Regions from separate parts of the Streptomyces sp. NPDC058864 genome, predicted to be linked through region 2. Evidence: predicted binding sites of a transcription regulator. Region 2 holds the regulator's gene; each other region holds the start of a gene.

Region 1 (9,850 bases), on a different contig from region 2:
TCGTCGGGGACGAAGCCGTACTCCTCGCGGACGGCGGCCGCGTACTCGGCGTAGCCGGTGGGGTCGCCGGCGAGGACGGCCAGGTCGGCGTCGCAGAGGACCTCGCCGTCGCGGTCGCCCTCGGCGGGGTGGTGGGTGACGGTGAGCCGGACCAGGCGGGCGACCTCGGAGGTGATCGTGTCGGGGACCCCGGCCTCGGGGAGCGCGCGTTCGGCGAGCCGGGCGCTGCGCTCCTCGTTCTCCGAGCGGTCGGGCCGGTAGACGGCGTCGTGGAACCAGGCGGCGAGCAGGACGGCGTCCGGGTCCTCGGCGTGCCCGGCGAGGACCTCGACGTGGTCGAGGACGGCGGTCAGGTGGGAGGTGGTGTGGTAGCGGCGGTGCGGCTCGGACCAGCGGGCGATCAGGTCCTTGCCGTACGGCACCGGGTCGACGGACTCCGTCTGGCAGCGGCGCAGCAGGTCGCACCAGCGGGCGAGGAGGGCGGAGCCGGTTTCGGTAGCGGTGTCAGCCATGAAGGTCATTGTGGGGTACGGGGGGTCGCGGTCACGCGTGCGCATGTGACACCCTGGAGATATGTCTAGACCAATTTTCGAAGTGATCGCGCTCGACGCCCACGACGCCCGCGCGGCCCGCACGGGCGGCGCGGACCGCCTCGAACTGGTCACCGACATGGCTGCCGACGGCCTGACGCCGTCCCGGGAGACCTTCGCCGCCGTCCGCGCCGCGGTGGACATCCCGGTCCGGGTGATGCTGCGGGCCCGCGCCGACTTCGCCGTGGGCGGCACCCGCGAGGCGGACGCGCTCTGCGTGGCCGCGGCGGAGCTGCGCGGCGAGGGCGCCGACGAGTTCGTGCTCGGCTTCCTCGACGGCTCGGGCGTGCCGGACCTGGCGGCCGTGCGCCGGCTCGTCGACGCGATCGGTTCCGGGGCCCGCTGGACCTTCCACCGTGCCATCGACCACTCCGCCGACCGGGAGGCCGTGCGCTCGGCGGTGCGCGGGCTGCCCGGGCTGGACACCTTCCTCACCGCGGGCTCCGCACGCGGTGTGGACGACGGGCTCGGCCATCTGCTGGCGGAGGCGGGACGTCCCGGCGAGCCCCAGCTCATGGTGGGCGGCGGGCTCCGCGCCGAGCACCTGCCGCGGCTCCTCGCGGCCGGCATCGACGCCTTCCACGTCGGGGGCGCGGTGCGCCCCGGCGGCTGGGCCGGGCCGGTCGACCCGGAGGCGGTGCGCACCTGGCGCGAGCTGCTGGACGCGCCGGTCGCCGTCCCCTGACCGGACGTCACCCGGAAACGCCCGAGGGCGGTACCCCCTGCGGGGTACCGCCCTCGGTCTTCTGCCGTGGTGCGGAGTCCTGGTCCCGGAGGATCAGAAGTCCATGTCACCGCCGGGCATGCCGCCGCCGGCCGGGGCAGCGGCCTTCTCCGGCTTGTCCGCGATGACGGCCTCGGTGGTGAGGAAGAGCGCGGCGATGGAGGCCGCGTTCTGCAGCGCGGAGCGCGTGACCTTGGCGGGGTCGATGATGCCCTCGCCGATCAGGTCGACGTACTCGCCCGTGGCGGCGTTGAGGCCGTGACCCGGGGTCAGGTTGCGCACCTTCTCCACCACGACACCGCCCTCGAGGCCGGCGTTGACGGCGATCTGCTTCAGCGGGGCCTCCAGGGCCAGCTTCACGATCGACGCACCGGTCGCCTCGTCGCCGTCGAGCTCGAGCTTCTCGAAGACGTTGGACGCCTGGAGCAGGGCCACGCCACCACCGGCGACGATGCCCTCCTCGACGGCGGCCTTGGCGTTGCGCACCGCGTCCTCGATGCGGTGCTTGCGCTCCTTGAGCTCGACCTCGGTGGCGGCACCGGCCTTGATGACGGCCACGCCGCCGGCCAGCTTCGCCAGACGCTCCTGGAGCTTCTCGCGGTCGTAGTCCGAGTCGCTGTTCTCGATCTCGGCACGGATCTGGTTCACGCGGCCCTGGATCTGGTCCTGGTCCCCGGCGCCGTCCACGATCGTGGTCTCGTCCTTGGTGACGACGACCTTGCGGGCGCGGCCGAGCAGGTCGAGACCGGCGTTCTCCAGCTTGAGGCCGACCTCCTCGGAGATGACGGTGCCACCGGTGAGGATGGCGATGTCACCGAGCATGGCCTTGCGGCGGTCGCCGAAGCCCGGGGCCTTGACCGCGACGGACTTGAAGGTGCCGCGGATCTTGTTGACGACCAGGGTCGACAGGGCCTCGCCGTCGACGTCCTCGGCGATGATCAGCAGCGGCTTGCCCGACTGCATGACCTTCTCCAGCAGCGGGAGCAGGTCCTTCACCGCGGAGATCTTGGAGTTGACGATCAGGATGTACGGGTCGTCGAAGGACGTCTCCATACGCTCCAGGTCGGTGGCGAAGTACGCCGAGATGTAGCCCTTGTCGAAGCGCATACCCTCGGTGAGCTCCAGCTCCAGACCGAAGGTCTGGGACTCCTCGACGGTGATGACGCCTTCCTTGCCGACCTTGTCCATCGCCTCGGCGATGAGCTCGCCGATCTGCGGGTCGGCGGCGGAGATGGAGGCGGTGGAGGCGATCTGCTCCTTGGTCTCCACGTCCTTCGCCTGCTCGAGGAGAGCGGCGGAGACCGACTCGACGGCCTTCTCGATGCCGCGCTTCAGCGCCATCGGGTTGGCGCCGGCGGCGACGTTGCGCAGGCCCTCGCGGACCAGCGCCTGGGCGAGGACGGTCGCGGTCGTCGTGCCGTCACCGGCGACGTCGTCCGTCTTCTTCGCGACCTCCTTGACCAGCTCGGCGCCGATCTTCTCGTACGGGTCCTCGAGCTCGATCTCCTTGGCGATGGACACACCATCGTTGGTGATCGTGGGGGCGCCCCACTTCTTCTCGAGGACGACGTTGCGGCCCTTGGGGCCAAGGGTGACCTTGACGGCGTCGGCGAGCTGGTTCATCCCGCGCTCGAGACCGCGCCGTGCCTCCTCGTCGAACGCGATGATCTTGGCCATGTGAAGTGGTCCTCCCGGACTTGGGGTCCCCCCGCGGCACAGGGCTGCGGGGAAGGATTACTCCAGGACCGCGCCGGCGCCCGCGACGGACGGCCTGCCCTCCCGCCGGTTCCTTTCCGGCGGTCGTGCGGGCCTCACCCACTCGGTCCTTTGTCACTCTCAACGTCAGAGTGCTAACGCCAATGATTAGCACTCGCCCTAGGAGAGTGCAAGCCGCTTGGCCGTGGCCGTGGACAACCCGCAGGTCCGGGTCCGGGGGTGGCGGGACAGCACGAAGGCCCGCCCCCGTGCGGGGGGCGGGCCTCGACGCGTACGTTTGAGCGGCCGTACGCGAAAGTGCTCCGTGGCCGATGCGCGGCGCGTCAGCCGGCTGCGAGACGGACCATGTCCGCCTGCGGCCCCTTCTGGCCCTGCGAGATCTCGAACTCGACCCGCTGACCTTCCTCGAGGGTGCGGTAGCCGTCCATCTGGATCGCGCTGTAGTGCACGAAGACGTCCGCACCACCGTCGACCGCGATGAAGCCGTAGCCCTTCTCCGCGTTGAACCACTTGACGGTGCCCTGAGCCATTCCTAACTCCCCTATTGCTGGCCCTTCGCAGACCCGCACCTCGCGGACCCGGGTCAGACCTCACCCCCTACAGCCAAGGGGGCGTGCGCCGGAACGCGTCGACCGCGGCTGAATGTATCTGTCCGGACGCTGTCTGCAACAGGTCAATCGGACGAGAATTCCGGGCACAGGGAATCGGAAGAAGAGCCTGATCGGTGAATAATCCGGGGCAACTCGGACCGGACATAAGCCGCCAACGCGACAAACATCGCGTGAATTTGGCGATAAATCGTCGACAAGGCCGCCCCGGTAAAGGGGGCTTGCGCAGAGCGTTGCAGGGAGTTGCGGGCCGCTCAGGGCAACTGTACAGCCCTTCAACTACCGCTGAAGCACACAGGGGTGCCGGGACGTACCCGGCACCCCTGTCGCCCGCGGGCCGTGCGGCTCAGCAGCCCCCGGCCACCGCCGGGATGATCGAGACGGACGCACCCTCGCCCACCGAGGTCTGCAGGCCCTCGGAGAAGCGGACGTCGTCGTCGTTCACGTAGACGTTGACGAAACGGCGCAGTTTGCCCGTGTCGTCCAGGACCCGCGCGGAGATGCCGGGGTGGTTCAGCTCCAGCGAGTCGATGACCTCGGCCAGGGTGCCGCCCTCGGCCGGGACCTCGGCCCGGCCGCCGGTGTAGGTGCGGAGGATGGTCGGGATGCGGACGGTAGCGCTCATGATGCGGGGTTCACCTTCAGTCTGGGTCAGCCGGTGCGGTGGGGTCAGCCGGCCAGGCCGGCGGCGCGGAACGCGTCGAGGCTCGGGCGGATGGTGGCCGTGGGGCGGGAGGTCGGGGCGACGGCGTCCAGCGTCTTGAGGCCGTCGCCGGTGTTGAGGACGACGGTCTCCCCGGCCGGGTCGAGCTGCCCGGTCTCGATGAGCTTGCGCAGCACGCCGACCGTCACGCCGCCGGCCGTCTCGGCGAAGATGCCCTCGGTCCGGGCGAGCAGCTTGATGGCGTCCACCACCTGCTCGTCGGTGACGTCCTCCACGGCGCCGCCCGTACGCCGGGCGATGTCCAGCACGTACGGACCGTCGGCCGGGTTGCCGATGGCGAGCGACTTGGCGATGGTGTTCGGCTTCTGCGGACGCACCACGTCGTGGCCGGCCTTGAAGGCGGTGGAGACCGGGGAGCAGCCCTCGGCCTGGGCGCCGTAGATGCGGTACGGCTTCTCCTCCACCAGACCGAGCGCGATCAGCTCCCGCAGGCCCTTGTCGATCTTCGTCAGCTGCGAGCCGGAGGCGATCGGGATGACGATGTTGTCCGGCAGGCGCCAGCCCAGCTGCTCGCAGATCTCGTAGGCGAGCGTCTTGGAGCCCTCGCCGTAGTAGGGGCGCAGGTTGACGTTGACGAAGCCCCAGCCCTCGCCGATCGGGTCGCCGATCAGCTCGCTGCAGAAGCGGTTGACGTCGTCGTAGGTGCCCTCGATGCCGACCAGCTGACCGCCGTAGACCGCGGCCATGACGACCTTGCCCTCCTCCAGGTCGTGCGGGATGAACACGCAGGAGCGGAAGCCGGCCCGGGCGGCCGCGGCGCCCACGGCGCCGGCCAGGTTGCCGGTGGAGGAGCAGGACAGGGTGGTGAGGCCGAAGGTGCGGGCGGCCTCCAGGGCGATGGCGACGACCCGGTCCTTGAAGGAGTGGGTCGGGTTGCCGGAGTCGTCCTTGATGTGCAGGCCGCCGGTGACGCCCAGTTCGCGGGCGAGGTTGTCGGCCTTGACCAGCTTGGTGAAGCCCGGGTTGAGGTTGGGCTTGGAGGCCACGTCCGCGGGGACGGGCAGCAGCGGCGCGTAGCGCCAGATGTTGTCCGGCCCGGACTCGATCCGCTTGCGGAGGGTCTCGGGGTCGCCGCCCGGAAGGTCGTACGCCACTTCGAGCGGCCCGAAACAGGCCTCGCAGGCGAAGAGGGGCTCCAGCGGGAAGCGCTCGCCGCACTCGCGGCAGGAGAGCGCGGACGCGGGGCCGAAGGCGGAATCGGTGGACGCGGATGCAACGGATTGCGCAGCCATGTCAGGCGAGGCCCTTTCTCCTCATCTTCCTCACGACGCATCTCGCCGTGAGACGGAATTGGCACCTTCCCCACCTGGACCTCGCGGTCGGCGGGAGGGTTGCCGGGGCTTCAACGGGCCGTTCCCTCTGCCCCTCTGGATGAGCGGTATGGCGCCGGGCGCACTGCCCGGGCATTTGTCGGACGGGGCGCGATCACCGTGGACATACGATGGTCATGCCTCGTGTTCAAGACTGTAACCGACGACCTCGAACCTGGTCATGGGCCGTCCGTCCTGCGAGACGGGCAGAAACGGAGCAACCCGGTGCTCGACGAGGTGGCCGGCTGGCTGCAACGGCGGTCCTGGACCGCCGACCACAGGCCGCTGCCGCAACTGCTCGCCGCCAAGCGCGCCGCGGGCTCGCGCGGCACGGTCAGCGTCGTGCTGCCCGCCCTCGACGAGGAGGCCACGGTCGGGGAGATCGTCGGGACGATCCGCCGCGAGCTGATGAGCGAGGCGGTCCCGCTGGTCGACGAACTGGTCGTGCTGGACTCCGGGTCGACCGACCGCACGGCCGAGGTCGCGGCGGCCGCGGGCGCGGTCGTCGTCCACCGGGACGAGGTGCTCCCCCGGCTGCCCGCGCTGCCAGGCAAGGGCGAGGTGCTGTGGCGCTCGCTGCTCGTGACGCGCGGGGAGATCGTCTGCTTCGTCGACTCCGACCTGCGGGAGTTCGACGCGCGCTTCGTGTCGGGGATCGTCGGGCCGCTGCTCACGGACCCGGACCTGCAGCTGGTCAAGGCGATGTACGACCGGCCCCTGGAGACCGGCGGAACGGTCGTCCCGGCCGGCGGCGGCCGGGTGACGGAGCTGGTCGCGCGGCCGCTGCTCAACCTGCACTGGCCGCAGCTGGCCGGGTTCGTCCAGCCGCTGGGCGGCGAGTACGCGGCGCGGCGCTCGCTGCTGGAGCGGCTGCCGTTCCCCGTGGGGTACGGGGTGGAGCTCGGGCTGCTGGTGGACGCGCTCAACACGGTCGGGCTCGACGCGCTGGCCCAGGTCGACGTCGGCGTCCGGCACCACCGCCACCAGGACGGCCAGGCGCTGGGCCGCATGGCGGCGGCGATCTACCGGACGGCGCAGATCCGCTTGGCGCGGGGCCATCTCGTGCGGCCCGTCCTCACGCAGTTCGACCGTGCGCCGGGAGGCGGTTTCGAGCCGCGGGTCCACGAGGTCGCGACGGAGGAGCGCCCCCCGATGCGGACGGTCCCCGAGTACGCCCGCCGCCGCGCGGTGGCGTGACGCAGGGACCCGGTTGCGGGTCGGCCGCCCGCCGGAGGCCGGTGCCCGGCGTCCGGGGGTTGTGGGAAGTCGTTCCGCAAGGCGGAACAGGTCGGCACACCCCCACCACCGGCGTGAATACGCCAACGACACCCGCGGTACCGCACAGGTGCGGCGCCGTCGTGGGGCAAGCGGCCGACCCGCAACGGGTCACGGCCGGAAACCCCCGGCTGGGCTAGCTCGTACGTTTGCGGTCAGGCATGCGTGGCTAGGCTGGCCGCATGGTCGCATCGCATGCCGCGCGCGTTCTGGTCGCGTCCAACCGCGGCCCCGTGTCGTACAGCCTCCGCGAGGACGGCACGCTCACCTCCCGCCGCGGCGGCGGCGGACTCGTGTCGGGCCTGAGCGCGATCGGGCCGGACGCGGACGCCGTCTGGGTCTGCGCGGCCCTGGGCGAGGGGGACCGGGCCGCCGTGCTTCGCAGCACCGGGGGCACGGGCCGGCTGCCCACCGCCGACACCGGCGGCCAGCACGTACGGATGCTGGACATCCCGGCGGACACCTTCGCCTCGGCCTACAACGGCATCGCCAACTCGGTCCTGTGGTTCGTCCACCACATGCTGTTCCAGACCCCGCTGGAGCCCGTCTTCGACGAGGACTTCCGCGAGCAGTGGGCGGCGTACGTGGCGTACAACGCCGCCTTCGCCGACGCGCTCGCCGAAGAGGCCGGCCAGGGCGCGGCCGTGCTGGTGCAGGACTACCACCTGGCGCTGGTGCCGCAGCTGCTCCGCTCCCGCCGCCCGGACCTGCGCATCGGCCACTTCTCGCACACCCCGTGGGCCCCGCCGGACTACTTCCGCCTGCTGCCGGACGACGTCGCCGCGGAGGTGCTGAGCGGCATCCTCGGCGCCGACCGGGCGGGCTTCCTGACCCGCCGCTGGGCGGACGCCTTCGCCGCGTGCTGCGCCGACGTGCTGGGCGCGTCCGTCATCCGCGACGCGGGCAGCCTGACGATCACCCACCGGGGCCGCACCACGCGCATCGGGGTGCACGGCCTCGGCGCGGACGCCGACTTCCTGCGGGAGCGGGCGCACCGGCCGGACGTGGAGGAGCGCCTGGCGGCGCTGCGGGAGGCGGTCGGCGGCCCGGACCGCAAGGTCATCGTGCGCGTGGACCGCACCGAGCTGTCGAAGAACATCGTGCGCGGCCTGCTCGCGTACGCGCAGCTGCTGCGCGACCACCCCGAATGGCAGGGGCGCGTGGTGCACATCGCCTTCGCCTACCCCTCCCGCCACGACCTGGCCGTCTACCGGGAGTACACCGACGAGGTCTCCGACCTCGCCGAGGAGATCAACGAGGAGTTCGCGACGCCGGGCTGGCAGCCGGTGGTCATGCACGTCAAGGACGACTTCGCGCGCTCCCTGGCCGCCTACCGCCTGGCGGACGTCGCGCTGGTCAACCCGATCCGCGACGGCATGAACCTGGTGGCCAAGGAGATCCCGGTCGTCTCGGACGACGGCGTGGCGCTGGTGCTCTCCCGCGAGGCGGGGGCGTACGAGGAGCTCGCCGACGACGCGTTCGTGGTCAACCCTTACGACATCCGGGCCACGGCGAACGCCCTCCACCAGGCGCTGTCCGTGTCGCACGGCGAGCGGGCCGAGGCCACCAAGCGGCTGGTGGCCGCCTCGACGGCGCTCCCCCCGCAGCAGTGGTTCCTGGACCAGCTGCGGGCGCTGGGCTGAACCTCGCCCGGCGCCGGCGCGCGCGGCGCGGTCAGCGGGGAGGTGAGGGTGCCCGCCGGCTGATCCCCAGCCGGATGCGCCCGGCGGTCGTGCCCAGGGCCAGGTACACCTCGACCTCCGGCAGCGGTGCGCGGCGGGCGAGCGGGTCGAGCCCCACGACGAGCGCGACCGGTCCGCCGCCCGCGACGAAGGCGGACCACCGCTCCCCGGCCGCGACCTCCAGCAGCGCCCCGCCGTCCGCGCCGCACACCGTGGCCCGCCCGGGACGCGGGACGGTGATCCGCTCGCCGAGCTCCGGCAGCCGCCGCCCCGGCTCGGCGAGCCCGAGGAGGGCGGCGAGTTCCGCCGTGCCGCTCCCGTGCGGATGGGCCAGCAGCAGGAACGCCACCGGCCCGAACGCCGTGTCGTCCAGCCAGGTCCACGAGGCGAGCCTCACCGCAGCACCACCCACACCTGCTTGCCGTCGGGCGTCGGCCGGACGCCCCACCGGTAAGCCGCCGCCGCGATCAGGTGCAGGCCGCGCCCGCGTTCGGCCGCCCAGTCCGGCGGCCCGGGAGCCGGGACCGGCAGGACGGGGGAGCGGTCGCTGACCGCGGCCCGCACCCCCTCCGCGGCCAGGTCGTCCAGGGTCAGTTCGCACTCCGGGGAGCCCGCGTGCCGGTGCACGTTGGCGAGTATCTCCGTGACGCACAGCGCGGCGGCGGGCGCCAGGTCCTCGCGCCCCCAGGCGCGGAGCTGTTCGCGTACGGCCCGGCGGACCTCGGCGATGCGGGCGGGCTCGGCGACGACGCGCATCGCCGCCGTGGGTGGAGATTCCTGCGTCATGCGTCCAACGGTTCCCTGCCGTCGCTAGCCTGACCAGGGCGGATCTGACCACGGATCAGTTGTGTCGGGACCGGTCCGCGGCTGTGTACGGCGTGTGTACCGGGAGGTGGTGCCGTGTCCGCGAAGGGCGAGGGCTCGGCCAGCATGCGGATGTTCGGCTCCGTGGCGCGGTCACTGCGGGAGGCCCGCGGGGTCTCGGCGGACGAACTGGCCGCGCACGTGGGCTACTCGAAGTCGCTGGTCGTCAAGATCGAGCGCGGCGAGCGGATGCCGCCTCCGGCGTTCGTGGAGAGGGCGGGAGCCCTGCTGGGCGACGGCGGCGGGTTGCTGCGGTCCGCGGCGTGCCATCTGGAACGGGCCGAGTTCCCCTCCTGGTTCGAGGAGTACGCGGAGCTGGAGCGGGCGGTGGTGAGCCTCTACACCTACGACACCCAC
Region 2 (9,850 bases):
CGCGTCGACGACCGTGAGGTCGGCGGTCGAGGCGAGCTTGAGCTGGCGCAGCGGGTCGGGCCCGGCGTGCGACCAGGCGAGCCAGGCCGAGTCGGGCGAGAAGGCGAGGCCGGTGGCGTGGCCGTGCTCGCCCTCCACGACGGTGCGGACCTCGCCGGTCTGGGCCTCGACGAGCAGCACCCGGCCGTCGTGCGAGGCGACGGCGATCCGGTGGCCGTCCGGGGAGACCGTCATCCCCAGCACCCGGCCGAGCCGCCCCGCGGCCAGCCGGCGGGGCGCGGCGGTGCCGGTGCCCGCCGCGGGGGCGATCTCCAGCGCGTCCTCGCCCTCGGCGTCGGTGACCCAGACGACCTGCTGGTCGCCCTCGCCGCCGAACACCCGCGGCAGTCGCGTGCGCACCCCCGGTTCGGCGGACAACGCCCGTGCCGGGCCGCCGCGGTGGGTGACCCAGTGCGTGGTGCCGCGGATCTCCACCGCGCTGCCCCGGCCGGTGTGGTCGGGCCGCGCGTCGCCGAGGTGGTGGGCCGCGTGGACCGGGTGCGGCTGCAGGTCGGCGCGCTGGCCCCCGAGGCGCACCTCGACCGGGCGGGCCTGCGCGCCGTCGAGGTCGTCCAGCAGGAACAGCCGGCCGGTGCTGGTGTAGACGACGCGGGTGCCGTCGGTGGCGGCGTGCCGCGCGTAGAAGCCGCCGTCCTCCACGGCCGTGTGCCGGCGCAGGTCCGCGCCGTCGGGGAGGCTGGAGTAGACGGCGCCGACGCCCTCGTGGTCGGAGAGGAAGGCGATCCTGTCCCCCACCCACATCGGGTACTCCAGGTTGCCGTCCAGGTCGGCGTGGATCCGCTCGAACTCCCCGTCACCGGTGCGGTCGATCCACAACTTGCCCGCGGTGCCGCCCCGGTAGCGCTTCCAGGCGGCCGCCTCCCGGCCCATCGTGGCCGACAGCAGCAGCACGGCCCCGTCCGGCCCGTGGGCGACGTCCCCGACCGGTCCGTACGGCAGCGTCGAGGCGGGGCCGCCGTCGACCGGGATCGCCCGCGCCCAGCTGCGGCGCAGCGACGCCTGCCCGTACGTGCTGATGGCCAGCACGTCGCCGCCGGGCGTCCAGCCCCGGACGGAGGTGCGGCCGCTGCCCCAGTACGTCAGCCGTTTCGACGGCCCGCCGTCGGTGGGCGCGAGGTGCACCTCGGGTGCGCCGTCCCGCGTGGAGGTCCACGCGATGAGCGTCCCGTCGGGCGAGAACCGTGGATGGCCGACGGGCATGTTGTCGGCGCTGACCCGCCAGGCCCGGCCGGTGCCGTCCAGAGGGGCGGCCCAGACGTCGTCCTCGGCGGTGAAGGTGATCAGGTCACCGTGCAGGTGCGGGAAGCGGAGGTACGCGGGGTGCGAAGGCTGCGGCTGCGTCACGTCGTCACATTAACCACCCGGCGCCGTGCTGGTCAGGGGTTTTCGATCTCATTGCCCGCCGGGGGGGGTTCCGGCCCGGCGGCCGCGTCAGCCCCAGCGTCCGGTGCGGCCCAGCAGGAGGGCGGTGGCGGCGACGCCGGCGGTGGAGGTGCGCAGCACACTGGCGCCGAGGCGGTACGGCCTGGCACCGGCCGCGGCGAAGGCGTCGAGCTCCTCCGGGGAGACCCCGCCCTCGGGGCCCACGACGAGCACGATGTCGCCCTCGGGCGGCAACGGGGCGGTGGCGAGCGGCTCCGAGCCCTCCTCGTGGAGGACCGCCGCGAACGCGGCACCGGAGAGCAGCCCCGCGAGTTGACGGGTCGTCAGCAGATCGGCGACCTCCGGGAACCGCAGCCGCCGGGCCTGCTTGGCCGCCTCACGGGCGGTCGACCGCCATTTGGCAAGGGACTTGGCGCCCCGCTCGCCCTTCCACTGGGTGATGCAGCGGGCGGCGGCCCACGGCACGACGGCATCGACGCCGACCTCGGTCATGGTCTCGACGGCGAGTTCCCCGCGGTCGCCCTTGGGCAGCGCCTGGACGACCGTGATCCGCGGGCGCGGCTCGGCCTCCTCGCGGACCTCGGCGACGGCGACCTCCAGGGTGTCCTTTCCGTCGACGGCCGCCACCGTGCCGTACGCACCGCGGCCCAGGCCGTCGGTGAGCACGATCTCCTCGCCCGCCCGCAGCCGCCGCACGGAGACCGCGTGCCGCCCCTCGGGGCCGGAGAGCGTGATGCGGCCCGGGCCCAGCGCACCGGGTTCGACGACGAAGACGGGCGCGGTCACGGCGCGGTCCTCGGGGAGCGGGGGGTCAGGGCGGCCATGCGCCCATCGTTTCACGGCACACGACGGCCCGCGGTCCAGGGTGTCGTGCACCCCGGCCGCGGGCCCCCGGGCGGCTGGGCCGTGCCGGCCTAACGCCCGTTGAACGCGTCCTTCAGACGGGAGAACAGCCCCTGCTGGCCCGGCTGGAACTGCCCCAGGGGCCGCTCCTCGCCGCGCAGCTTCGCCAGGCGGCGCAGCAGTTCCTCCTGCTCCGGGTCGAGCTTGCCCGGGGTCTGGACCTCGACGTGCACGATGAGGTCGCCCCGGCCGCCGCCCCGCAGGTGCGTGATGCCGCGCTGGTGGAGCGGGATCGACTGGCCGGACTGCGTACCGGGCCTGATGTCGATCTCCTCCAGGCCGTCCAGGGTCTCCAGCGGGACCTTGGTGCCCAGCGCCGCGGCCGTCATCGGGATGGTGACGGTGCAGTGCAGGTCGTCGCCGCGCCGCTGGAAGACCGCGTGCGGCAGCTCGCGGATCTCGACGTACAGGTCGCCGGCGGGGCCGCCGCCGGGGCCGACCTCGCCCTCGCCCGCGAGCTGGATGCGGGTGCCGTTGTCGACACCGGCCGGGATCTTGACGGTCAGCGTGCGCCGCGACCGGATCCGGCCGTCGCCCGCGCACTCCGGGCACGGGTTGGGGACGACGGTGCCGAAGCCCTGGCACTGGGGGCAGGGGCGCGAGGTCATGACCTGGCCGAGGAAGGACCGGGTGACCTGGGAGACCTCACCGCGGCCGCGGCACATGTCACACGTCTGCGCGGTCGTGCCCGGGGCGGCGCCCTCGCCGTGGCAGGTGTTGCAGACGATGGCCGTGTCGACCTGGATGTCCTTGGTCGTGCCGAAGGCCGCCTCGTCCAGCTCGATCTCCAGCCGGATCATCGCGTCCTGGCCGCGCCGGGTGCGCGAGCGCGGGCCGCGCTGGGACGCCGTGCCGAAGAAGGCGTCCATGATGTCGCTGAAGTTGCCGAAGCCCTGGCCGAAGCCGGCGCCCGCGCCGGCACCGCCGCCGTTGGCGGACAGCGGGTCGCCGCCGAGGTCGTAGACCTGCTTCTTCTGCGGGTCCGAGAGCACCTCGTAAGCGGCGTTGATCTCCTTGAACCGCTCCTGGGTCTTCGGGTCCGGATTGACGTCCGGGTGCAGCTCACGCGCGAGACGGCGGAATGCCTTCTTGATCTCGTCCGGTCCTGCGTCGCGGCGCACGCCGAGCACGGCGTAATAGTCCGTGGCCACTACGACTCCGCCAGGATCTGTCCGACGTAACGTGCCACTGCGCGTACCGCTCCCATCGTTCCGGGGTAGTCCATGCGGGTCGGTCCGACCACGCCGAGTTTCGCCACCGCCTCGTCGCCCGAACCGTAGCCGACGGAGACGACCGATGTGGAGTTCAGGCCCTCATGGAAGTTCTCATGACCGATTCTCACCGTCACACCCGAGTCCTTGGCCTCGCCCAGCAGCTTGAGGAGCACCACCTGCTCCTCGAGCGCCTCCAGCACCGGGCGGATCGTCAGCGGGAAGTCGTGCCCGAAACGGGTCAGGTTGGCCGTGCCGCCGAGCATGATCCGCTCCTCGGTCTCCTCGACCAGGGTCTCCAGGAGTGTGGCGAGGACCACCTGGACGGAGGGCCGGTCGTCGGGCTCGAAGCCCTCGGGGAGTTCCTGCACCAGCGGCGGGACGTCGCTGAACCGGCGTCCCACCACCCGGCTGTTCAGCCGGGCGCGCAGGTCGGCCAGCACGGTCTCGCCGACCGGTGCGGGGGCGTCCACCAGCCGCTGCTCCACCCGTCCGGTGTCCGTGATCAGCACGAGCATGATCCGGGCCGGGGCGAGCGCGAGCAGCTCGACGTGGCGCACGGTCGAGCGGGTGAGCGACGGGTACTGGACGATCGCGACCTGCCGCGTGAGCTGCGCCAGCAGCCGGACCGTACGGGCCACCACGTCGTCGAGGTCGACGGCGCCGTCCAGGAAGTTGCCGATGGCCCGGCGCTCGGCACCGGACAGCGGCTTGACACTGGTGAGCCGGTCGACGAAGAGCCGGTAGCCCTTGTCGGTCGGCACGCGGCCGGCGCTGGTGTGGGGCTGCTGGATGTAGCCCTCCTCCTCCAGCACGGCCATGTCGTTGCGGACGGTCGCCGGGGACACGCCGAGGGCGTGCCGCTCGGTGAGCGCCTTCGAGCCGACCGGCTCCTCGGTACCCACGTAGTCCTGGACGATGGCACGCAGTACTTCCAGCCGTCGTTCACTGAGCATCGCGCACCTCCAGTCGCTCGGTCACCGTGCGGGTCGTGTCGCCCCCGTGGCCTGGCACTCCTCTTACCTGAGTGCCAGTTTTCCCCAAGTCAGTGTACGGCGGGGTGGCAAGACCTCGGCAAGGGCCGTCCACGGGTCAGGCCCCGGGACGTCCTTGACCGGCCACCGTAGCGGGCGCGGGGCACGTCGCGGGGATACCGTCACGTTGTGGAGACCACACCGACCGCGCCGGGCTCCCCCGGCGGCTGGGAGCAGCTCGCACCGGGGGTCGCGCGGCGGCGGCTGCCCTTCCTCGACGTGACCGTCGGGGTCGTCGTCGGCGACGGGGGCGTGCTGCTGATCGACACGGGTTCCTCCGTGCCCGAGGGAGCCGGACTGCGCCGGGAGGTCCACGAACTGACCGGGCGGGACGTGACGCACATCGCACTCACCCACGGCCACTTCGACCACGTCTTCGGCACGGCCGCCTTCGAGGGCGTCCAGGTCTTCGGGGAGATGACCCTCGACACCTACCTCGACCGCGAACGCTTCTCGCTCGGCGTGGACGCGGTCAAGCACGGCGCCGGCCAGGCCGAGTCCGCACGGGCGGCGGAGGCCCTCGTACGCCCCGGCCACCTCGTGGACGGCTCCTACGAACTCGACCTCGGGGGCGACCGCCAGGTCCTGCTCGTCCACCCGGGTGAGGGGCACACCACGCACGACCTGGTGGTGGTCGTGCCGGGCACGCCGGCCGTGGTCTTCTGCGGCGACCTCGTCGAGGAGTCCGGCGAGCCCCAGGCCGGGCCGGACGCCGCCCCGCAGGCCTGGCCCGCCGCCCTGGACCGGCTGCTGCATCTGGGCGGCGAGACCGCGCTGTACGTGCCGGGCCACGGCGCCGTCGTCGACGCCCGCTTCGTCCGCGCCCAACGGGACGCGCTCGCCGCCCGGTTCGGATCCGCCTGAGCGGCGCGCCGCGCGGATACGATCCCTGGCATGCGCAGCCGCAGCTACGACCCCGACCTCACCCCGCCCTGGAAACGGCCCGCCACGCCCGCGCCCGAGGTCGCGGCCGAGCGGGACCTGGTGGTGGAGGAGGTGTCCACCGGCTTCTGCGGCGCGGTCGTCCGCTGCGAGAAGACCGCCGAAGGCCCCACGGTCACCCTGGAGGACCGCTTCGGCAAGCACCGCGTCTTCCCCATGACGCCCCGCGGCTTCCTCCTGGAGGGCCGCCTGGTGACCCTCGTGCGCCCCTCCGCCGCCCCTGCGGCCGGCCCGCGGCTGACCGCCTCCGGCTCCATCGCCGTCCCCGGCGCCCGCGCCCGGGTCGCCCGGGCCGGCCGGATCTACGTCGAGGGCCGCCACGACGCGGAACTGGTCGAACGCGTCTGGGGCGACGACCTGCGCGTCGAGGGCGTCGTCGTCGAGTACCTGGAGGGCGTCGACGACCTCCCCGCCATCGCCGCGTCCTTCGCCCCCGGCCCGGACGCCCGCCTCGGCGTCCTCGTCGACCACCTCGTGCCCGGCAGCAAGGAGTCCCGCATCGCCGCGGAGGTCACCGGGGAGCACGTCCTGGTCGTCGGCCACCCCTACATCGACGTCTGGGAGGCCGTGAAGCCCTCGTCCCTCGGCATCCCCGCCTGGCCGGCCGTCCCCCGCGGCCAGGACTGGAAGACCGGCGTGTGCCGCGCCCTGGGCTGGCCGGAGAACACCGGCGCCGCCTGGCAGCGCATCCTGGGCGCCGTCCGCTCCTACAAGGACCTCCAGCCGGAGCTGCTGGGCCGCGTGGAGGAGCTGATCGACTTCGTCACGTCCCCGGGCTGAGCCCCGGCAGGACCCCGAACTCCGACGTGTCCAGGACGACGTCCACCACGGGCAACCGCACCGCCTCACCGAACTTCCAGGTGCGCTCGGCCCGGTAGTCGGCCTGATCGCCCGTGCCGGCGGGCTCGGTGAGGACGACGCACTTGGCCGCCAGGGGGTCGACGATCACGTAGACCGGCACTTTCCCGGCGGCGTACAGCGACCGCTTGACGACGTGGTCCCGGTGGGCGCTGGTCCTGGAGACGACCTCGACGACGAGGGTGACGGCCTCCGGCGGCAGAAGGCGTCCCGACGCGGGCCCCGCTCCGCGCTCGAGGATCACGAGGTCCGGCTGGGGTTCGCTCGCCTCCTCCGGAATCGCGATGTCCTGCGTGATCGGCCCGGCGCGAGGGGTTCAGTCGACCAGGTCCCTGACCACCGCGTCCGCCAGCAGGCGGCCGCGCAGGGTGAGGACGGCCCGGCCCTCGCGGTAAGGACCGGACTCCAGGAGGCCGTCCCTTACCGCGCGCTCCGCGGCCCCGGCACCCGCCGGGGCCAGCACGTCGAGCGGACAGCCGTCGGACAGCCTCAGCTCCAGCAGGATCCGCTCCACCCGGCGGTCCTCCGCCGCGAGCACCTCACGGCCCGCCCCGGGACTGCGGCCCTCGGCGAGCGCCGCCGCGTAAGCCGCCGGGTGCTTCACGTTCCACCAGCGCACCCCGCCCACGTGGCTGTGCGCGCCCGGTCCGGCACCCCACCAGTCCGCGCCGGTCCAGTACAGCTCGTTGTGACGGCACCGGGCCGCCTCCGAGGTCGCCCAGTTCGACACCTCGTACCAGCCGTAGCCGGCCGCCGCCAGGCGCTCCTCCGCGATCAGGTAGCGGTCCGCGTGCACGTCGTCGTCCGTCATCGGCACCTCGCCGCGCCGGATCCTGCGCGCCAGCTGCGTGCCCTCCTCCACGATCAGCGCGTACGCCGACACGTGGTCCGGCCCCGCGCCGATCGCGGCGTCCAGCGACGCCCGCCAGTCGTCGTCCGATTCCCCGGGCGTGCCGTAGATCAGGTCCAGGTTGACGTGCTCGAACCCCGCCGCCCGCGCCTCCGCCACGCACTGCTCCGGGCGGCCCGGCGTGTGCCGCCGGTCCAGCACCTGCAGCACGTGCGGGCGGGCGCTCTGCATCCCGAACGAGACCCGCGTGTACCCCCCGGCCCGCAGCTCCTCCAGGTACGCCGGATCCACCGACTCCGGGTTCGCCTCCGTCGTGACCTCCGCGCCCTCCGCCAGGCCGAACTCGTCCCGGATCGCCCCCAGCATCCGGGCCAGGTCCGCGGCCGGCAGCAGGGTCGGCGTCCCGCCGCCGACGAACACGGTCTCGACCCGGCGTGGGTCGTCGCCCAGCACCTTGCGGGCCAGCCGGATCTCGTCGACCAGGGTGTCCGCGTAGTTCTCCCGGGAGGCGAGCACGCCGCCGGTGCCGCGCAGCTCGGCGGCGGTGTAGGTGTTGAAGTCGCAGTAACCGCAGCGGGTCGCGCAGTACGGGACGTGCAGGTAGAACCCCAGCGGGCGGGAATCCGCGCCGGTCAGCGCGGTCGGCGGGAGCGCGCCGTCCTCCGGCATGGGCTCCCCGTCGGGCAGTACGGATGGCATACCCCCCATTGTCCGCCATCCCCTCCGGGCCGTTTGTCCGTGTGCGGGTGCGTTGTGGTTGCGGTTGGGGTTCTTTTCCCCACCGCCCGCCCTCCCCCAGCCTTCGGCCGGGGGGACCCCCATCCCGGGGACGGTTTGGTGCGGGTCTCGCCCGGTTCGGTGGGTGGGCCGGGGGTGGGGCCTCCGGGGTGGGCATTCTGTACCGCATATTTATGTGCATGGCGGGCAATCCGGGTTCGGCACCGCTCTGCCGCACAACAAATACACGTCAGCGTCCAGAACGCCCACCCTCCCCCAGCCTTCGGCCGGGGGTGCCCCCAACTCCCCCACCCCCTCCGTATCGCGAGCGACCAACGCCCGCTGGGGGTGAGAAGGCGAACCGGGGTGACCCCGGATTGCCTCTTCACCCCCCTCCGGCCGTCAGTCGCCCATACGACGGGAGGGGGTGTGGCGGGGTGCGCCCGGAAGCGACGAGCGGTGATGCCGGTGACGAAATGATCCGGCGAATCCGCGAGCGCTGAGGACGTGCGCCGGCGCGCCACCGACCCACCGCCGCACGCAGCGAGGCGGTCACTGACCGACCGGGGCCACGGGCGGGCGGCGGGGAAAAACCCCCGCCGCAGGCGCAAACAACCCGCACACGAACAACCGACCGCAACCACGACCAACCGGCAATCCGCGAAGCGCCCCGCACTGGGCCTGAAGCACAAGCACCGCAAGATCGTCATCCGGCGGCGCCACGTCGTACTCGTGCACCGCCCGCCGGATCCGCTCCGCCACCCCCGCCGCCCCCAGCCCGGCGCAAGCCGCCAGCACGGTCGCGAGCCCGTAGTCGTCGTCGAACTGCCGGCTCCCGTTGCGCCGCTCCGTCACCCCGTCCGTGACGCACAGCAGCGTGTCCCCGGGGGCCAGCCGGAACGATTCGCTGCGGTACCGCGCGTCGTCCGTGATCCCCAGCAGTATCTGCGGCACCGCCGCGGGCCGGACCGCGCCGCCGCTCGTGAGGAGGAGCGGAAGGGGGTGCCCGGCGCTGGCCAGGGTGCACAGGGCGCCGCCACCTGAACCGGCGCCCGGGACTCCCTTCCCGGGCCCCCCCGGGCCCTCCCCCACCCCCTCCGGCACGATCTCCCCGTAGAGGAGGGACAGGAACCGCGGCCCGACGTCCCACCCTGGCCCGAGCGCGTCGCCGAGCGTGGCCGCCGCGGCCTCGTCCGCAAGGGCGCGGTTGAGCCGGTCGAGGACCTCCGCGACGCCGTAGCCCTCGCGCGCGAGGAGCCGCATGACGGGCCGGGCGAGCCCGGTGACCGCGGCGGCCTCGGGGCCGTTGCCCTGGACGTCGCCGAGGGCGAAGCACCACCGGCCGCCGCCCGCCGGGAAGAGGTCGTAGAAGTCGCCGCCGACGACGTCCGCACGCGTGGGCTCGTAGACCACGGCCGTGTCGACGCCCGGCACCGCGCCGAGCCCCGCGGGCAGCAGGCCGCGCTGCAGGACCCGGCTGATCATGGCCTGCCGGGTGTACTGGCGGGCGGTGCCCACCGCGAGCGCGACACGGCGCGCGAAGTCCTCGATGAGGCCGATGACCTCGTCGGGGAAGCGCGTCAGCCCGGTGCGCCCGAGCAGCAGCGTGCCGTGGCAGCGGCCGCCGGTGACCAGGGGGCAGGCGAGCGCCGCGCCGAACGCGTCCGTGCCCTGGTCGGTGGCGGGCCACGGCCAGGGCACGGCGCCGGCGCGGGAGCCGGGCGGCGGCGGTTCCTTCTCCAGCACCATGCGCAGCCCGTCGATGCGGCTCTCCGCGGCGTGCCAGACGCGGGCCAGGCGCGGCTCGGTGCCCTCCGGCCCGTCCCCGGAGAGCCAGACGGCGCACCAGTCGGCGAGCCGGGGCACGAGCAACTGCCCGGCGAGGGAGGCGA
Region 3 (9,850 bases), on a different contig from region 2:
GGGATCCTCCTGCGTGTGCCGCGGCCCAAGCTGTGCACCGACAACGGCGCCATGGTCGCGGCCCTCGGCGCGGAGATGGTGGCCCGCGGCCGGCCGTCGTCCACGTGGGACCTGCCGGCGGACTCCTCGCTGCAGGTCACGGACGTGTCCGTGCCCGGCCACACCCACACCCACGATCACGATCACGTCCACGAGCTCAGCAAGGACAACCTCTACTCGTGACCGTCGCCCTCATGTGGGAGGCCCGCGCCGTCGAGGGGCGCGGGCCCGAGCTTCTGGCGTGGGCCCGTGCGCGGGCGCTGTCGCCGGCCCCGCTGCGCCGGGAGACCTTCTCCGCCCCCCAGGACCGCGTGCTGGTCATCACCTGGTGGGACGCCCCGTACGAGGCGGTGCTGCCCGAACTGCCCGAGCCGGACGAGGGGCTGGCCCGGCGGGCCGTCCACCGCTGGCGCTTCGAGTCGGTGGGCGAGGGGGAGCAGGTCCCGGCGCCGGGAGGGCCGGTCGTAGGATGACTCCGGCGCCGAAGGCAACCGGGCTTCTGCCGTGGCGCCCCCGAGCAGGCGTCCTGCCGGACGACCGGTGTCCGGGAGGCGTTCCCTCAGGTGGCGAGAAGTACCGATGACCGACTCCGGCTGTGCCGTCCTCTTCGATCTCGACGGCGTCCTCCTCGACAGCCGGCGGGCGATGCGGCGGGCGATTCTCGACGTCGCCGCCGCGGCTCTGGGCGAGCGCGTCGACGAGAGCCGTCTGCCGGCCGGACTCGACCACCTTCCCCACCACGAACTGCTGGCTCGGCTCGGGGTGACCGACGAGGAGACCGTGTTCGGGACCGCCTGGGAGGACGCGCTCACCCTCGCCACGTGGGGTGCGTCCCCGTTCCCTGGCGCCGCCGGCGTGCTGAGCGACCTCGCGGCCTCCGGCACCGCGATCGGGGTGGTGACCATGCAGCCCGCGAGCCGGGTGGCGCGGCTCGTCCCCGCGGAGCTGTCGGCGTACTTCGGCGTGGTGGTCGGGTGGGGCGACGCCGCGCCCAAGCCCTCCGGGGAGGGCATCCTGCTCGCGCTCGACCGCCTCGGGGTGCCGCCGGGGCGTGCCTGCTTCGTGGGTGACAGCCCCTCCGACGTCGCCGCCGCGGCGGCCGCCGGGATCCATTCGATCGGCGCGGCCTGGGGCTACACCGGCCCCGCCCTGGGCAGCTGCGGACCCACCGTCCTCGCCGGTGCCCTCGGCGACGTGCCGGGCGTCGCGAGGAGCCTCCTGCGGCGGGGCTAGGCGCCGTCGGCCGCGGGGCGGGCCGGAGCGTCCGTCCGGGCCGGGGTGCCCAGCAGCATGCTCGGGGCGCCCGCGACACGGGTCAGGAAGACCGTGGCCGCGTGCGGGCCCTGGGGTTTGACCCGGCGGCGCACCTCCTCCGGTTCGACGGCCGAGCCGCGCTTCTTCACCGTCAGCACGCCCACCTCGCGTTCGCGCAGCAGCGCCTTGAGCCGCTTGAGGTTGAAGGGCAGCACGTCGGTGATCTCGTAGGCGGTCGCCCAGGGCGTCGTGTGCGGCTCGTCCGAGGTGACGTACGCGATGGTCGGGTCGATCAGGCCGCCGCCGACCCGCGCCGCCACGTCGGCCACCATGTGGGCCCGGATCACCGCGCCGTCCGGCTCGTACAGCCAGCGCCCCACGGGGCGCACCTGCGGGTCGGGCAGGCCGGCGGCGGGCAGCGTGGCGCCCGACGGCAGCAGGGTCGCCCGGCGGGCCCCCGGGGCGGTGCCGAACCACAGCACGGCCTCCTTCACGTCGCCGTGGTCGGAGACCCACTCCGCCTCGGCGTCCTCCGGCACGGCCTCGTGCGGGATCCCCGGCGCCACCTTCAGGGCCGCCAGCGGGGCCTTACGGGCCGCCGCCACCGCCCACGACAGCGGCGGGGAGTACGCCTCGGGGTCGAAGATCCGGCCCCGCCCGCCGCGCCGGGCCGGATCGGCGAAGACCGCGTCGTAGCCGTCCACGGAGGTCTCCGTCACGTCGGCGCAGCGCACCTCGATCAGACCGGACAGTCCCAGCGCCTCCGCGTTCGCCCGCGCCACCGCGCAGGTCAGTTCGGAACGGTCGACCGCCAGCACCTCCACCCCGGCGCGGGCCAGCGGGACGGCGTCCCCGCCGATCCCGCAGCACAGGTCCGCCAGCCGCCGCACCCCGAGCGCGGCGAACCGCTCCGCCCGGTGCCGGGCGACCGAGGCCCGCGTCGACTGCTCGACCCCGTCGGGCGTGAAGTACATCCGGTACGCGTCCTCGCCGAACTTCGCCGCCGCCCGCTGCCGCAGCCGGGCCTGCGTCAGCGCGGCCGCCACCAGCCCGGCGTCGTGCTCCCGCCGCAGCCGCGTCGCGGTCGCCAGTTCGGCGGCGGGGTCGTAGTCCCGCAGGGAGGCCAGCAGGGACTGCCCCTCGTCGGTCAGGAGAGCCGAGAACGCGTCAAGATCCACGCCGTCCATTGTCCCGCGGCGCCGCTGCCCGCCGGACCGGCCTGGCGCACGTGCGGACGAGGCGGGCGGAAGACGGCCGGACCCGCGTCGCGCCGCGCGCCGGCGTCGGCGCGACGACGAAGATGCCGGTCCGGCCGGGGTGCGCGACCTGCCTCACGCGTGCCGCGCCCGGCGCGCGGCGGGCCCGGAACCGAGCTTCCGGGCATGCCGTTCCACCTGGGGGAGAGCGGATCGTACGGCGCGGCGTTGGCACTCCGCTTGACCGAGTGCTAAGCGCGTCCTAGTCTCGGACCTGGCACTCAGCCTTGCCGAGTGCCAGCACAAACGCGACGGGCAGGTCCGGCACCCGCGACGACGGGCCTACCAGGTCGCCACCCCAGACAGACACTCCCGTGAGCCCTTTGAAGGGGGAGGTCGGATCGTGACGACCGCCAGCACCAAGGTTGCCATCAAGCCGCTCGAGGACCGCATCGTGGTCCAGCCGCTGGATGCCGAGCAGACCACCGCCTCCGGCCTGGTCATCCCGGACACCGCCAAGGAGAAGCCCCAGGAGGGCGTCGTCCTGGCCGTCGGCCCGGGTCGCTTCGAGGACGGCAACCGCATCCCGCTCGACGTCAAGGTCGGCGACATCGTGCTGTACAGCAAGTACGGCGGCACCGAGGTCAAGTACAGCGGCGAGGAGTACCTCGTCCTCTCGGCTCGCGACGTCCTCGCGATCGTCGAGAAGTAGGACCGGCGCCGCGCGCAAGCGAGAAATGCCGTGACCACGCCCCGGGCACACCGAGTCCTCGAACGGACCGGGGACCCGGGGCGCGGTCTTCGACGAGAACCCAAAGACGAGGAATTCCGCCGGTATGGCCAAGATCCTGAAGTTCGACGAGGACGCGCGTCGCGCCCTTGAGCGCGGCGTGAACAAGCTCGCCGACACCGTGAAGGTGACGATCGGCCCCAAGGGCCGCAACGTCGTCATCGACAAGAAGTTCGGCGCCCCGACCATCACCAACGACGGTGTCACCATCGCGCGTGAGGTCGAGATCGAGGACGCGTACGAGAACCTCGGCGCGCAGCTCGTGAAGGAGGTGGCGACCAAGACCAACGACATCGCGGGTGACGGCACCACCACCGCCACGGTGCTCGCCCAGGCGCTGGTCCGCGAGGGTCTGCGCAACGTCGCCGCCGGCGCCTCCCCGGCCGCCCTGAAGAAGGGCATCGACGCGGCGGTCAAGGCCGTCTCGGACGAGCTGCTCGCCACCGCCCGCCCCATCGAGGGCAAGGACGACATCGCCGCCGTCGCCGCGCTGTCCGCCCAGGACAAGCAGGTCGGCGAGCTGATCGCCGAGGCGATCGACAAGGTCGGCAAGGACGGTGTCATCACCGTCGAGGAGTCCAACACCTTCGGCCTGGAGCTGGACTTCACCGAGGGCATGGCCTTCGACAAGGGCTACCTGTCCCCGTACTTCGTGACGGACCAGGAGCGCCAGGAGGCCGTCCTGGAGGACCCGTACATCCTCATCACCCAGGGCAAGATCTCCTCCATCCAGGACCTGCTCCCGCTGCTGGAGAAGATCCTGCAGGCCGGCGCCTCCAAGCCGCTGCTGATCATCGCCGAGGACGTCGAGGGCGAGGCCCTGTCCACCCTGGTGGTCAACAAGATCCGCGGCACCTTCAACGCCGTCGCGGTGAAGGCCCCCGGCTTCGGCGACCGCCGCAAGGCCATGCTCGGCGACATCGCCACCCTCACCGGCGGCACCGTCGTCGCCGAGGAGGTCGGCCTCAAGCTCGACCAGGTCGGTCTGGACGTGCTCGGCGGCGCCCGCCGCGTGACCGTCACCAAGGACGACACCACCATCGTCGACGGTGGCGGCGAGTCCGCGGAGATCAGCGGCCGGGTCAACCAGATCAAGGCCGAGATCGCCTCGACCGACTCCGACTGGGACCGCGAGAAGCTCCAGGAGCGCCTCGCCAAGCTGGCCGGCGGCGTGTGCGTCATCCGCGTCGGCGCGGCCACCGAGGTCGAGCTCAAGGAGAAGAAGCACCGTCTGGAGGACGCCATCTCCGCGACCCGCGCCGCGGTCGAGGAGGGCATCGTCTCCGGTGGTGGCTCCGCTCTCGTTCACGCGGTCAAGGTGCTCGAGGACGGCCTCGGCAAGACCGGCGACGAGGCCACCGGTGTGGCGGTCGTCCGCCGCGCCGCGGTCGAGCCGCTGCGCTGGATCGCCGAGAACGCCGGCCTGGAGGGCTACGTCATCACCTCCAAGGTCTCCGAGCTGGAGAAGGGCCACGGCTTCAACGCCGCGACCGGCGAGTACGGCGACCTGGTGAAGTCCGGCGTCATCGACCCGGTCAAGGTCACCCGCTCCGCCCTGGAGAACGCCGCCTCCATCGCCTCCCTGCTCCTCACCACCGAGACCCTCGTGGTGGAGAAGAAGGAGGAGGAGCCCGCCGAGGCCGGTCACGGCCACGGTCACGGCCACTCCCACTGAGCACGTCCGCGAAGGCCCCCGTTCCCGCCCGGGAACGGGGGCCTTCGGGCTGCCGGGGCGACCGGCCTCAGTCGCGGGGGTAGGCCGGCCCGAAGCGCCGTCCCGCCTTCGACGAGACGCGGCCGAGCGCCCCGCTCGGCGCCAGCCTGGCCGCGGCCACCGCGACCTTGTAGCGCGGGTCGGGCACGCTGAGGGACCGGCCGCGGGCCAGGTCGCGCAGGGCCGCGGCGACCACCTTGTCGGCGTCCAGCCACGCCCAGGAGGGGATGCCGCCGGTCTCCATCCCGGCCCGCCGGTGGAACTCGGTGCGGACGAAGCCCGGGCACAGCGCCATCAGCCGCACCCCGGTGCCCGCGAGCTCCCGGGCCACGCCCTGGGTGAAGCTGACGACCCACGCCTTGCTCGCCCCGTACGTGCCGCGCGGCACGAAGGCCGCCACCGAGGCCACATTGACCACGAAGCCGCGCCCGCGTTCCCGCATGGCCCCGGTGGCGGCGCAGGTCAGCCGCAGCACCGCCTCGCAGTGCACCTTGAGCATGGTCAGTTCGTCGGTCACCGGCACGTCGCCGAAGCCGCCCCGGTTGCCGAAGCCCGCGTTGTTGACCAGTACGTCGACCGGGCGCTCGCGGTCCCGCAGCCGCGCCTCGACCGCCGCGATGCCCTTGTCCTCGGACAGGTCGGCGGGCAGCACCTCCACGGTCACCCCGTACGCGTGCCGCAGCTCCTGCGCGCTCTCCTCCAGCCGCTGCCCGTCGCGGGCGACCAGGACCAGGGCGTGACCGTCCTTCGCCAGCCGGCGCGCGAACGCCGCGCCGATCCCCGCGGTGGCTCCCGTGATCAGTGAAGTCGTCATGCCCCGCAGGCTAGTGAGCCCCCGTCCGCCCGCGGGCCGCGGCGCGCACATCCTGCGGGAGGGCGTCCGCCGCCAGCAGCCGGGGGAGCAGCGCGGGCTCCAGGGTGACCGCGCGGAAGGTCAGCGCGACGGTGACCTCGTGCCCGGGGCGGTGGACGACCTCGACGGGGTCGCCGGCCCGGACCTCACCGGGTTCGGCGACCCGGAGGTAGGCGCCGGGCAGCGCGGCCCGCGTGAACGTCCTGATCCAGCCGCCCTGTTCCAGCCAGCCCTGGAAGGTGGCGCAGGGGATCCGCGGGCAGGACACCTCCAGGACGGCGCCGCCCGGCCCGCCGATCCGCCACCGCTCGCCGATCAGGGCCGCGTTGACGTCCAGCCCCGAGGTGGTCAGGTTCTCCCCGAACATGCCGTTGCGCAGTGGCATGTCGAGCCGGCGTTCCCAGGTGTCGAGGTCCTCGCGGGCGTAGGCGTAGACGGCCTGGTCGGCGCCGCCGTGGTGCGCCACGTCGTACACCCGGTCGCCGGCGAGGCCGACCGCGCCGGTGCCCTTGGGACCCGGTGCGGTCACCGCCACCGGGCCCGGGACCGGGTGCTTGTCGATGCCGGTCGTCCCGCTGGTCTTCCACGGGTTCGCACGGGGCCGGCCCACGTTCACCGAGAGCAGCTTCATCCCGCGACCGTACGGCGCCCGCCCGGCACCCGGCGAGACGTTTTCCGCCGGGCCGGGGCCGCCGGCGGGGCGCTGTGCCTAGCCCGCGAGCACCCGCAGCAGCCGGTCCACGTCCGCCTCGGTGTTGTACAGGTGGAAGGCCGCCCGCAGGTTTCCCGCGCGGGCCGAGACGCGGATGCCGGCGGCGGCCAGCCGCTCCGCCGCGTCGCCCAGGCCCGGGACGGCCACGATCGCCGAGGCCCGCGCACCGGACGGCACCGGCTTGTGGCCGAGCCGCAGCAGGCCCGCACGGAAGTGCTCGGCCAGCGCGATGTCGTGGGCGCCGATGGCCTCGACGCCCAGTTCCTCGACCAGGCCCAGCGAGGCCGCCCCGGCCAGGTACGGCAGCAGCGGCGGCATCACGTCGAACCGCCGGGCGGAGCGCGCGAGGTGCGCGACCGGCCCGTAGCAGTCGCCCCACGGGTTCTCGGCCGCGTACCAGCCGGCGAACTGCGCGGACAGCCCGTCCTCGGCGCCCTCCCGCACGGTCAGGAACGACACCCCGCGCGGGGCGAGCAGCCACTTGTAGCCGCCGCACACGACGTAGTCGAGGTCATCCGCGCGCAGCGGCAGCCAGCCGACCGCCTGGGTGGCGTCGACGAGCACGCGCGCCCCGTGCCGGGACGCGGCCTCGCGGACCGCCGCCAGGTCGGCGACCCGGCCGTCCGCGGACTGCACCGCGCTGACCGCGACGAGGCCGGTGGTGGGACGTACGGCGTCGGCGACGCCCTCCAGGGGAACGGTGCGCACGGTGACGTCGGCACGGGAGGCGAACGGGTTGACCAGCGAGCTGAAGTCGCCGTCGGCCAGGACCACTTCGGCCCCGGCGGGGAGCGCCGCGGCGATCATGCCGACGTGCGTGGTGACGGAGGAGCCGACGGCGACGCGGTCGGCGGTCACCCCGGTGAGGCGGGCGTAGGCGGTGCGGGCGGTGGTCAGGGCGCGCTCGTCGCGCACCCAGTCGTCGGTGCCCTCGGACCAGGCGGCCACGGCGGTGCGCAGCGCCTCGGCGGAGCGGAGCGGGCCGATGCCCGACGAGGCGGTGTTGAGGTAGGTGATCCCGGCGTCCAACGCGAATTCCCCGGCGATGTCCATGGTTCCCCAGCCTGCGCCCCGGACTGCTCAAAGTCCATCATCGAACACCGAACGCATCCCCCAAGGAACACTTATGCTCGGAGCGTGTTCGAGGCCCGCCACCTCCGTGTGCTGCGCGCCGTGGCCCGTACCGGCTCGCTGTCGGGCGCCGCGCGGGAGCTGGGCTGCACCCAGCCGGCGGTGAGCCAGCAGATGAAGGCGCTGGAACTCGCAGCGGGCACCCCGCTGCTCGTCCGCGGCGGGCGGACCACCCGGCTGACCGAGGCGGGTGAGGCGCTGGCCCGGCACGCGAGCGGCATCCTCGCGGGGCTGGCCGCCGCCGAGGAGGAGGTCGCGGCCATCGGGGGACTGCGGGCCGGGCGGGTGCGGCTGGTGTCGTTCCCGAGCGCGGGCCCGTCCCTGGTGCCCACCGCACTGGCCGCGATGCGCGCCGCGCACCCGGACGTACGGATCACGCTGGCCGAGGCACAGCCGCCGCAGGCGGTGGAGATGCTGCGCGCTGGGGAGTGCGAACTGGCGCTGGCCTACCGCTACGTGGACGGCGACGGGAGCGACGGCGCCGGGGACGCGGCCGAGTGGGAGGGCCTGCTCGTGCGGCCGCTGCTCACCGACCGGCTCTTCGCGGTGCTGCCGGCCGGGCACGCGATGGCGCGCGGCGGTGGTCCGGTGCGGCTGTCCGACCTCGCGGACGAGCCGTGGATCGCGGGCTGCCCGCACTGCCGCCGGCACTTGGTGGAGCTGTGCGGGCGGGAGGGCTTCGAGCCGCGGATCGACTTCGCCACCGACGACTACCCGGCGGCGGTCGGCCTGGTGGCGTCGGGGATGGGCGTCTCGGCGCAGCCCGGCCTCGCGCTGGAGGCGGTGCGGCTGCGCGGAGTGGCCGTACGGGACCTACGGCCGGCCGTGCGCCGGGACGTGGCGGCGCTGACGCTGCCCGACCTGGCTCAGGTGCCGGCTGTCGACATGATGCTGGGGCGGCTGCGGCTCGCGGCCCTGCGCGACCCCTCGACGGTCTGAGCCCGCGGCACCGCGGGTACCTCCGTCGCTTGTGATGAAACGTTTCCTCGTTGGCTGTCGTCCGGTGGGTCAGTGACTGCCGGTGGCGTGCGAGCTCATGACCCGGTTGCGGGACCGGCCCATCATCTCCTCGCGCTCGTCCTCGGTGAGTCCGCCCCAGACCCCGTAGGGTTCGCGGACCGTCAGAGCGTGCGTCGCGCACTCGGCGCGGACGGGGCAGCGCATGCACACCTCCTTCGCCGCCGCCTCACGCGCGCTCCGGGCGGCACCGCGCTCTCCCTCGGGGTGGAAGAACAGGGAGCTGTCGACGCCGCGGCAGGCGGCGACCAGCTGCCAGTCCCAGAGGTCGGCGTTCGGGCCCGGGAGGCGGGAGAAGTCTGCCATTGCTCATCTCCTCGAGAGGTGGGCTGCAGGGACACCGTCCAGGCGCGAAGCTCTGGGAGGGTGCTGTCGACGTTACATCTACTGTCGAAGTAGATGTAAATATGATTCATCACAAAATCGCCAACGAACTCCCGCCATGCGGGTAAAAAGCCTCCAAACAGGCAAAATCTGACATTGCCCCCCGGTCGGCGGCTGATGTGTGCTGCAAGCGGGCGCCCGTTGTGCCGCTTTTTGGAGCCCGGCGAACGGCCGCGACCTGCGACGTTGCTGATCCGTGTCGGTCCGCGCACGGAGAGTGCGGGAGTCGCCCGCCAAACTCCGTAACTCTTTCGAGTGAGGGTCGTTGAAGGTGCGGAAGTGGTTGGCGGTCGAACTAATCGGGCAGGCGCCCGAGGCCGTCATCCCCACCGGTGAACGATTCGTACAGCCTGGAGGCTCAACGTGACGCGGATCAGCTGCGGAGGACGGTCATGACTTCCGTTCTCGTCTGCGACGACTCCCCGCTTGCCCGAGAGGCCCTGCGCCGCGCGGTTGCGACCGTGCCCGGCGTGGAGCGCGTGACGACCGCGGCCAACGGCGAGGAAGTCCTCCGCCGCTGGGGCGCCGACCGCTCGGACCTCATCCTCATGGACGTCCGGATGCCCGGCCTCGGCGGCGTCGAGACCGTACGGCGGCTGCTGTCCGCCGACCCCGGCGCCCGCATCATCATGCTCACGGTCGCCGAGGACCTGGACGGGGTGGCCCTCGCGGTCGCCGCCGGTGCCCGCGGATACCTGCACAAGGACGCCTCGCGCGCCGAGTTGCGGGCCACGGTCACCCAGGCGCTGGCCGACCCGAC

Evidence for each region. The regulator HrcA, encoded in region 2, represses chaperone genes, less so after heat shock. The targets are predictions, from matches to a motif close to TTNGCACTCNGNNNNNCNGAGTGCNAA.
Region 1: the regulator HrcA is predicted to act here: its motif matches at 3,178-3,204, upstream of groL (chaperonin GroEL).
Region 3: the regulator HrcA is predicted to act here: its motif matches at 2,718-2,744, upstream of groES (co-chaperone GroES).

What each region holds. Positions count from the first base shown of each region.
Region 1 is NZ_JBHYMQ010000008.1:125,001-134,850, forward strand. It holds gene ACFW3D_RS09310 (HD domain-containing protein) at 1-521, opposite strand, end outside; gene ACFW3D_RS09315 (copper homeostasis protein CutC) at 574-1,275, shown strand; gene groL (chaperonin GroEL) at 1,369-2,991, opposite strand; gene ACFW3D_RS09325 (cold-shock protein) at 3,354-3,560, opposite strand; gene ACFW3D_RS09330 (MoaD/ThiS family protein) at 3,985-4,263, opposite strand; gene thrC (threonine synthase) at 4,308-5,594, opposite strand; SAM riboswitch class I at 5,613-5,740, opposite strand; gene ACFW3D_RS09340 (glucosyl-3-phosphoglycerate synthase) at 5,898-6,869, shown strand; gene ACFW3D_RS09345 (alpha,alpha-trehalose-phosphate synthase (UDP-forming)) at 7,130-8,590, shown strand; gene ACFW3D_RS09350 (hypothetical protein) at 8,622-9,026, opposite strand; gene ACFW3D_RS09355 (ATP-binding protein) at 9,023-9,415, opposite strand; gene ACFW3D_RS09360 (helix-turn-helix domain-containing protein) at 9,530-9,850, shown strand, end outside.
Region 2 is NZ_JBHYMQ010000002.1:30,757-40,606, forward strand. It holds gene ACFW3D_RS01815 (S41 family peptidase) at 1-1,404, opposite strand, end outside; gene ACFW3D_RS01820 (16S rRNA (uracil(1498)-N(3))-methyltransferase) at 1,492-2,229, opposite strand; gene dnaJ (molecular chaperone DnaJ) at 2,358-3,497, opposite strand; gene hrcA (heat-inducible transcriptional repressor HrcA) at 3,497-4,513, opposite strand; gene ACFW3D_RS01835 (MBL fold metallo-hydrolase) at 4,721-5,455, shown strand; gene ACFW3D_RS01840 (DUF3097 domain-containing protein) at 5,486-6,313, shown strand; gene ACFW3D_RS01845 (Uma2 family endonuclease) at 6,297-6,689, opposite strand; gene hemW (radical SAM family heme chaperone HemW) at 6,708-7,940, opposite strand; gene ACFW3D_RS01855 (SpoIIE family protein phosphatase) at 8,511-9,850, opposite strand, start outside.
Region 3 is NZ_JBHYMQ010000001.1:25,193-35,042, forward strand. It holds gene tsaD (tRNA (adenosine(37)-N6)-threonylcarbamoyltransferase complex transferase subunit TsaD) at 1-222, shown strand, start outside; gene ACFW3D_RS00130 (hypothetical protein) at 219-512, shown strand; gene ACFW3D_RS00135 (HAD family hydrolase) at 619-1,272, shown strand; gene ACFW3D_RS00140 (THUMP-like domain-containing protein) at 1,269-2,480, opposite strand; gene groES (co-chaperone GroES) at 2,893-3,201, shown strand; gene groL (chaperonin GroEL) at 3,326-4,954, shown strand; gene ACFW3D_RS00155 (SDR family NAD(P)-dependent oxidoreductase) at 5,022-5,807, opposite strand; gene ACFW3D_RS00160 (MOSC domain-containing protein) at 5,818-6,477, opposite strand; gene ACFW3D_RS00165 (aminotransferase class V-fold PLP-dependent enzyme) at 6,556-7,611, opposite strand; gene ACFW3D_RS00170 (LysR family transcriptional regulator) at 7,696-8,628, shown strand; gene ACFW3D_RS00175 (WhiB family transcriptional regulator) at 8,698-9,012, opposite strand; gene ACFW3D_RS00180 (response regulator transcription factor) at 9,483-9,850, shown strand, end outside.